One region of the Providencia sp. PROV200 genome, then DNA from elsewhere that is predicted to be linked to it. Evidence: predicted binding sites of a transcription regulator. Region 1 holds the regulator's gene; each other region holds the start of a gene.
The links. Region 1 encodes Fur, which represses iron uptake genes when iron is present. Its sites were predicted from a motif close to ATAATAATGAGAACNACTATCAA; they were not measured.
Positions count from the first base shown of each region.

Region 2: the regulator Fur is predicted to act here: its motif matches at 928-950, upstream of exbB (tonB-system energizer ExbB).
Region 3: the regulator Fur is predicted to act here: its motif matches at 1,348-1,370, upstream of M1E86_RS15805 (TonB-dependent siderophore receptor).
Region 4: the regulator Fur is predicted to act here: its motif matches at 1,287-1,309, upstream of M1E86_RS08640 (siderophore-interacting protein).

Region 1 covers NZ_CP096307.1:1,371,970-1,374,182, forward strand. The annotation lists gene M1E86_RS06095 (bactofilin family protein) at 1-445, opposite strand, end outside; gene fur (ferric iron uptake transcriptional regulator) at 1,081-1,530, opposite strand; gene fldA (flavodoxin FldA) at 1,801-2,213, opposite strand, start outside.
Region 2 covers NZ_CP096307.1:812,039-814,251, forward strand. The annotation lists gene metC (cystathionine beta-lyase) at 1-690, opposite strand, end outside; gene exbB (tonB-system energizer ExbB) at 1,103-2,047, shown strand; gene exbD (TonB system transport protein ExbD) at 2,053-2,213, shown strand, end outside.
Region 3 covers NZ_CP096307.1:3,460,448-3,462,660, forward strand. The annotation lists gene M1E86_RS15805 (TonB-dependent siderophore receptor) at 1-1,223, opposite strand, end outside; gene M1E86_RS15810 (class I SAM-dependent methyltransferase) at 1,437-2,207, opposite strand.
Region 4 covers NZ_CP096307.1:1,877,797-1,880,009, reverse strand. The annotation lists gene cydB (cytochrome d ubiquinol oxidase subunit II) at 1-994, shown strand, start outside; gene M1E86_RS08645 (DUF2474 domain-containing protein) at 999-1,130, shown strand; gene M1E86_RS08640 (siderophore-interacting protein) at 1,344-2,183, shown strand.

The sequences.
Region 1 (2,213 bases):
GAGCTGGATTTTTAACTTGTGCTTGACCAGATAAAATCCCACCTTTTTTAATCGATAAACTGCTGTAATGGATAGTACCGTGGATTTCTCCATTATTTTCAATACTGATAGTATCAGAGTGGCATTCACCTTCAATACGCCCATTTACCACCAGTTCTTTGCAGGTGATATTTCCTGTCACTTGGCCGTTTAACATGACTTTAACCGTATTATCTTTTCCGGTTATATTCCCAATGACTTTTCCATAGATATGCACTTGCTCATTAGAGGTTATATTTCCTTCAAAAACAACGTCCCTAGAGATAATTGTATTCGTTTTTTCTTCACTAATCGTTGGGGTTGATAGTGTGACTTGTTCTTCTATCTTTACAGTCACTTCAGGCTCATGACTTACCGAAGGGGGAGTCGCTGTAGGCGCGGGCTTGTTTTGTCTTTTGGTGAACATTTTACTTACCTTTTTTTGATTGAAGTGTACGATCAAGAACAGTATTGATAATGCAAACGAAAATAAGGCGCTAGTTAAATAACTAAAGAACCACCCTATTAAAGTAAGAAACCAGAAGAAAAAACTTGTATTGAGAAAAAGATATGTTTTTTTCATCAGTTAATCTCTTACAAATTGCTAAAGTACTCAATAAGTTTAGCCAATAAATACAATTACACATTTAAATTGTACGTTAACTTTATGACTACATTTGAATCACTAACTCTCTAATTTAGAGTTAAAATTATAGTAAGGTAATTAAATAATTTTAAATAGTATGAAATGATAGAAATCATCTATGATGTTATTTATATACCACATTGATTGGTAAAGCATAATTCTAGATAACAAATTATAATTATCCGTGAAATAATATAAAGATTTTGATTTGAATTGCAACTATTAAGGTTTTTAATAAAATTCGTATTATCGGCGAGATCTAGTGGTAAATAGTTATGTTTAGGTTATTCACTAGGAATTATCACTAATAGAGTGTAAGAGTATCAATACTTAAAATAAAAAACCCCGATAAAATTGTTTTATCAGGGTTTTGGCATTTTTAACCATTACGTTTCATCAACGATGGTTGAATACTGTTACTCTTTGGCTTCGTGTGCGTCAGCATTGTCACGGCAATCGCCATCTGCGCAATGACCATATAGATATAAACTATGGTTAGATAGTTTAATGCCATGGCGAGCAGCGATATTTTTTTGGCGGGTTTCAATGGATTCGTCAGTAAACTCAATCACTTTTCCACAATCTAAACAGATTAAATGGTCATGGTGATGTTGCTGGGTTAATTCGAATACAGATTTACCACCCTCGAAGTTGTGACGGGTAACGATACCGGCATCATCAAATTGGTTCAATACGCGGTATACGGTTGCTAACCCGATCTCTTCACCCATATCGATCAGCTTTTTATAGAGATCTTCCGCACTGACGTGGTGGCACTCAGGCTCTTGAAGTACTTCCAAAATTTTTAATCTTGGAAGAGTGACTTTGAGTCCAGCATTTTTCAATGCTTTATTGTTGTCTGTCATGCGGGTTTTGTCCTGTATCTTAAATCATAAATTTAACAATAATGAGACATTTTTAACATCAATACAGTTGTCTTCTAAACTGATTTACAATTATAGGCATGGAAAATAAAAATAGAAACCATGCATTGTCTCATTATTTTGATAATCTCGTGAGAACCTATCCTATTAGGATACCTTATCGGTTATTTTAGATTATGCCACTGGCTTAGATGATTCATTTTGTGCAAAACAGTGGCGTAACCTATGGGTAAGGGTTCTTTACATGACCTATTAGCCTAAAATTTCAGCTAAAGACATTTCTTCAGAGATTTGTTTTACCCATGCATCAACACGTTCATCAGTTAGCTCAGGTTGACGATCTTCATCAATCGCTAAACCAATAAAGTGGTTGTCATCTGCCATGCCTTTGGATACTTCAAAGTGATAACCTTCAGTTGGCCAATGACCAACAATAACTGCACCACGAGGTTCGATAATATCGCGGATCGTACCCATTGCATCACAGAAATATTCAGCGTAGTCTTCTTGGTCTCCGCAACCAAATAAGGCGACAAGTTTACCTTCGAAATCAATTTCTTCGAGAGTAGGGAAGAAATCATCCCAATCACATTGGGCTTCACCATAATACCAAGTTGGAATACCGAGAAGTAGAATGTCAAAAGCTTCAATATCTTCTTTGCTAC
Region 2 (2,213 bases), 560 kb from region 1:
AATACAGCGTTGGTTTGCCACCGCAAGGCCAAGCATACCGTCGGAGTGGCCATTGATATATTTAGTTGCTGATTGGATCGACACATCCACATCAAATAATAATGGTTTAAGTAAGACGCCAGCTGCCCAAGTGTTATCAATCATAATCACAATTTCAGGGGATTTGACGCGTATAGCTTTCACTATTGCTGGTAAATCATGAACTTCCATGGTGATAGAGCCGGGGGACTCTAAAAATACAATCCGCGTATTGGGCTGAATTAAATCAGCAATATCCGTTCCGATGAGTGGATCAAAATACGTGGTTTTGACATTTAGCTTAGTAAGGATGTTGTCGCAAAAATTTTGCGTTGGATCATAAGCTGATCCAGTCACCAGGATATGTTCGCCAGCAGAAATAAACGACAAAATGGTATTGGTAATTGCGGCAGCACCTGATGGGTAAAGGACGCATCCAGCACCTGCTTCTAATTCTGTCATCGCTTCTTGAAAAGCGAAATGTGTTTGTGTACCGCGACGCCCATAAAATAGTACGTTATTTGCACGATGGCGAGTTGCATGACGTTTTTCTTCAAGGGTATCAAAAATAATAGAAGAGGCTCGCTGAATAACAGGGTTTACCCCTTTTTGTGTGTATTTGGGGTTCCGCCCAATATGGACTAATTGTGTTTCAGGTTTTATGTCTGCCATGATTTTTCCCTACACAGAATATGAACTGGTTAAACTTAGAGGTAATTTATACTAAGACGTTAAATGATCCTGATAGAAATGTAACTTGAGTATTCTTCAACTTTCAAACTGTAGGTAAATTTTATTTGTAATATTGGGAATGAATATTTAATTGAACCGTGAATTATTAAGGAAAATAACCGCATAGTAGAGAAGGTCATGTTTGTCTAAACGCAAAAAAACATAAAAAAATCGCGAATACTAATGATAATTACTATCAATTCGCGCTGTGTTTGATATCATCAGCACCGTCTTTTTGAAAAGAGACGGACAGCGCGAGTCAAATTTCGCTTTTAAAGGTTAGTCGATGAATGGCACAATCATCGATATGAATTTTTTTATACAACACTAAAAAGAGAGTAAAGGCCAACTGATGCGTAAACTAACAGCTTCTATTCTATTGGCGTTCGGCTTAATGGGTACGGCAGTCGCTGAAACCACACCTGCAACAACACCAGCTGCGTCTCAAGATACACCATCAACACAACCGGCAGTAAATTCAGCTGCACCAACAACTACGACACCAAGTGCTGAAGTTTCATCAGTACCCGCGGAACCTGTACAAGGCGAAGCCGTGAACACAACAGTTGTTAATGAAAACATTGAAATTGCAACAGAAGCACCAACGGGCGGTTTTGACCAAGATTTATCTGTTTGGGGAATGTACCAAGGTGCAGATAATATTGTTAAAACAGTCATGATAGGGCTTGTTATTGCTTCTGTTATTACTTGGGCAATATTTTTCTCAAAAGGTTTGGAAATTTTAGTTGCTCGCCGTCGCTTAAAAGTAGAAGCGAAAGCGATTTCTGAGGCGAAGTCACTTGATGAAGCCGTCAGTATCGCAGAAGGTTTCAAAACAAATAGCATTACGCGTATGTTATTAAACGAAGCCGTTACTGAGCGAGCGTTATCAGCAAATAGCGCTGATTTATCAGGCACAAAAGAGCGCACATCATTCCGCCTAGAAAGGGCAGTCGCTGCGATTAGTCGTTATATGGGCCGTGGTAATGGCTATTTGGCGACTATTGGTGCAATTTCTCCATTCGTCGGTTTATTTGGAACGGTCTGGGGGATCATGAACAGCTTTATCGGGATTGCTCACTCGCAAACGACTAACCTTGCGGTTGTTGCGCCGGGTATTGCAGAAGCGTTATTAGCGACAGCAATCGGTCTTATTGCCGCTATCCCTGCGGTTGTGATTTATAATATTTTTGCTCGCATGATCAACAACTATCGTGGTCAAGTAGGGGATGTCGCTGCTCAGTCTGCGTTGTTGCTGGGGCGTGATCTTGATCTGGCAAATAGCAAAGCAAGGTAATTATTATGGCAATGCGTTTAGGTGACGAACAAGACGATAGCGGTGAAATGCATGAAATTAACGTAACACCTTTTATTGATGTTATGTTGGTTTTATTGATTATCTTTATGGTTGCAGCACCATTGGCAACAGTTGATATTAAAGTCGACTTACCCGCCTCGACAGC
Region 3 (2,213 bases), 2.1 Mb from region 1:
TTCGTCGTGGTATAGCTTGGATAGCGGCCAATTTGGAAAGCTTTAGTTAAGTCCATTCCCCCGGATTCTTTCGCTTTATCTAAATCAAAAAACATTTGGTTCGCGCGAAATTGCTCATGCTCTGCATCCACACCATAAGTTAACGTTAATTCATCGATAGGTTGGCTATTGAACGTCAGCTTGGTTCCATAAAAATTGGTTTTTTGATCCGATGAGCTGATACTTGTAACATCTTTGCCAGTCAGAGTTGGGAAGGGATAAAACTTTTGTGATTCATCACGATAATAAACCTGTGCAACAAAATCCTGCCCAAATACATCTGCATTTGAATATTGTAAATTGAGCAAATTACGCTCAGTTCCCGGCAAACGGTCAGAACTTAATTTACTGCTGTTATAAGCTTCACCTTGCCCTTTAACCGCGGAAAAATTTTTTCCTAAATAGAGGCCGTGTTTACCATCAGACTCACTTTTATAATGCTGATAAACAGCTTGAACCTGTTGTTTTTCATCGATTTTGATAGTGCCTGACGCCATCACATCCAAGCGATCAGAAAATTGTAACCCTGTTTGGGTATTATCGATATTAATCGCATTACCTTTACCATCATACCAACCACCATAGCGTTGATAAGCAACAGAAACACGTCCGTGAGCATTCTCATTACCACCACTTACTGCTGCAGCAATATTTTCATCGTGATCTTTACCATTGTTAAAGCCTGTTTTTCCACCTAATTGCAGGGAAACTTGTTTTTCTTCTTGGCCTTTTTTCGTCACAATATTAATCAAGCCGCCGCTGCTACCGCCACCGTACATCGCCGTAGCACCTGAAATAACTTCGATATGGTTAATATTAAAAGGATCGATGGAATCTAATTGGCGACTATCACTACGAGAAGAGTTAAGGCGTACCCCATCCACCATCACAATCATTGAACGGCCACGCATATTCATGCCATAGTTTGTCCGCCCTTGGCCGCTGACACTCATTCCTGGAATAAGCTGCGCTAAAATATCTTTTAACTCTTTTCCACCTTCAGCTTGCTGTTCAATTTCAGCATTATCAATCACCCATGTGGTTTGTGCCATTTCTGAAACTGATTTATACCCACGCGTAGCGGATACGGTTATGGATTCTTCTTTTTTATCAGCAGCAAATACGGAGGGAGAAAAAAAGGGTAGAAAGCAAGGGGAGATAATAAATAAATGCTTTATTTTCATTAAATTAAACCTTTACATTATTAAAATCGCTGTTATTGATTATAAAAATAAATCACAATATATAATTAAATTACTGTTTATTATTTTATCAAATAATTATTAACAACAGTAACTAAGAATCAAGATAAATATAAGAATTATTATTATTAACAGCAAGAAATGAAAGGTTATTCAGTACTAATCACGCATCCTTGCGCAAAGTTTTCCTATTAATTACTTCACACTAACGACAGCGATATAATTCAATTTCCCACGATTTTGCCGAAAATGACGGAACATACGCAAAAATTGGGGGCGATTTTCTTTTTTCAGTGCATTACGGACAATCTTTAGTGCACCGAAAACGCCCTCATCGTAAATCAGCCCTTTTGGGGATAATAATGTCATTGGCCCGGTGTGAGAGAGCACTTGCTGGAAACCCGCTTGTTGAAATAATTCCACCCATTGTGTCTCAGGTAATGGCTGCGCTTTGACATTAATTGCCTGCTGCATTTGAGAAACCACATTTTGTACCGCTTGGGCATCCTTAAATGCAATATCGTGGGTTAATAGACAGCCCCCCGGTTTTAGTACTCGATAATACTCCTGCAATAACTTCGCTTTCGCTTTATCACCGTACATGGTCAGCATGGCTTCATTAATGACCACATCAAAGCTGTTATCTTCAAATGGTAATTTTGATGCATCCGCCATTTGGATTGTCACTAAATCGGTTAACCCTTTATTCGCCACATTTTTTTGTGCCTGAGCGAGCGCCTGCTTATCCATATCAATACCCGTAATATGGCAATGAAATTGGGAGGCTATTTCAATGGCGGTGGTTCCCATATTACAGGCTACTTCAAGGACTTGGCTGTTCTTATGTAACCCTGATTGGCTAAGTAGCCACTCAGTAGCTTCTTTTCCCCCTGGGCGTAGACGTTTTTTCCCCAAGCGCGCTAAAAATTTGTGCCCGGCTTCATGGGCGGTAAATGATTGGTCCATTCGCTC
Region 4 (2,213 bases), 510 kb from region 1:
TCTCATTTGGTTTGTCATCATCGTATTTAGTATGTTGATGTATATTGTTATGGATGGGTTCGATTTAGGTATTGGGATCCTTTACCCTGCGCTAAAGGACAGCCAAGACCGTGATCTCATGATGAACAGCGTTGCCCCTGTATGGGATGGCAATGAAACTTGGTTAGTTTTAGGTGGGGCAGCTCTATTTGGTGCTTTCCCTCTCGCTTATGCAATTGTTCTTGATGCATTATCAATCCCATTAACTTTCATGTTGTTAGCCTTGATTTTCCGCGGGGTCGCCTTTGAATTTCGCTTTAGAGCGGATGAATCACACCGTCGTCATTGGGACCATGCCTTTATTTGGGGCTCGATTTTCGCCACCTTTGTTCAAGGTGTCGTCGTGGGTGCCTTTATCCAAGGTTTCCATGTGGAAAACCGTGTTTACATGGGTGGTTATTTCGATTGGTTCGCACCTTTCCCACTGTTTTGCGGATTTGGCCTCGTAGTTGCTTATGCGCTATTAGCGTGTGGTTGGCTGATCATGAAAACGGAGGGACACTTACGTAGCACGATGTATCGTGTCCTACGGCCATTAACATTACTGATGTTAGCGGTAATTGCGGTGATCAGTTTCTGGACTCCAATGTTAAATGACGCAGTCTTTGAGCGTTGGTTCTCACTACCAAACCTGTTCTTCTTCTTACCCGTTCCATTACTGGTATTAGGCTGCACTTGGTTGATCCTAAAAAGTGCTAAGCGCCAACGGTTCGATAGCGTGCCATTCTTAGCAGCTTTAATGTTAATTTTCCTTGGGTTTACGGGTTTAGGCATCAGTATTTGGCCGACACTCATCCCACCCGCTGTCAGTTTCCGTGATGCCGCAGGCCCACCCGAAAGTTTAGGCTTTATGTTAGTTGGTGCGTTATTCATTATTCCTGTTATTTTGGTTTATACCTATTGGAGTTACTATGTATTCAGAGGAAAAATCACCCCAGAGCAAGGCTACCACTGATAACGTGAGTACCTCTCCTTGGTGGAAAAAACTCGGTTGGATGGCTATCATCTGGTTCGGAAGTGTACTTGCATTGTTTGCATTTTCGTCAGTATTCAAATTGATGATGACCGCCGCTGGAATGAAAGTGAAGTAATTTACCTTTCGATATGCCGTAGACTAAAAGTCATACGGCATTTTTATTAAAATCAACAACTCATCACTGTAAATTGCCTCCCTACTGTTGAAAACCTTTCTGTATAAATATCCTCTTCCAATCGCTCACTAGCTGTTGCAACTTACAAAGTTATTCATGATAATGATAATAATTACCATATAATAAAATTATCATTAATAAAGGAGATCGTCCGTGGCCACTGAACAACCTGTTGAAAAAAACATCTACCGCCCGGCTCCACCACAGCTCATTCAAGTCAAATCCATTACCGATATCAGCCCATCTATTCGCAGCATTACTTTCACCGGTGAAAAACTCAATACATACCCAACTGATTGTGAAGGTGGGCACCTGAAAATATTTTTAGCCCCTGATTTAAGCAGCCAGCCCGCACTCCCTATCCTAAGTAAAGAAGGCCGTAGCTGGCCAGAAGACAAACCTCGCCCATTTGTTCGTACCTATACGGTCAGAGCCATCCGCCCAGAGGTTAGCGAGATTGATATTGAATTTGCTATGCATGATGGAACAACTGGCCCTGCATACCTATTTGCTCGTGATGCAAAACCCGGAAATTGGATGGGTATTACCAACCCTGGTGGCCCAGACCCATTATTGCCTGCCAGACAACATTATTTCATGGCCGGTGATTCAAGCTCGCTACCCGCTATCGCTGCATTATTAGAAAAAATGCCAGCAACTGCCCAAGGTAAAGTCGTGCTACGGTTAGATACCCCAAAAGATGTGCGTGAGCTGAGAAAACCTGAACACGTTGACGTAATTTGGATCTGTGGTGATATCAGCAAAACAGCAGAGTTAATTAGCACGTTTAAGTCTTGGGAGATCCCAAACAGCGACTGCGCTTTCTGGATTGCGGGTGAAGACCAAATTATTCGTGATTTACGTCGTTATATTCGTCGTGAAAAAGGTTTTGGCCGTGATGATATCTATGCGATCCCCTATTGGCGATATGGCTATGATGAAGAAGGTTACCATCATGAGCGCCATGCTGTAATGGATAACCCTGACGATTAACTTCAATTTAAATATTTAGTTCGCTTATTG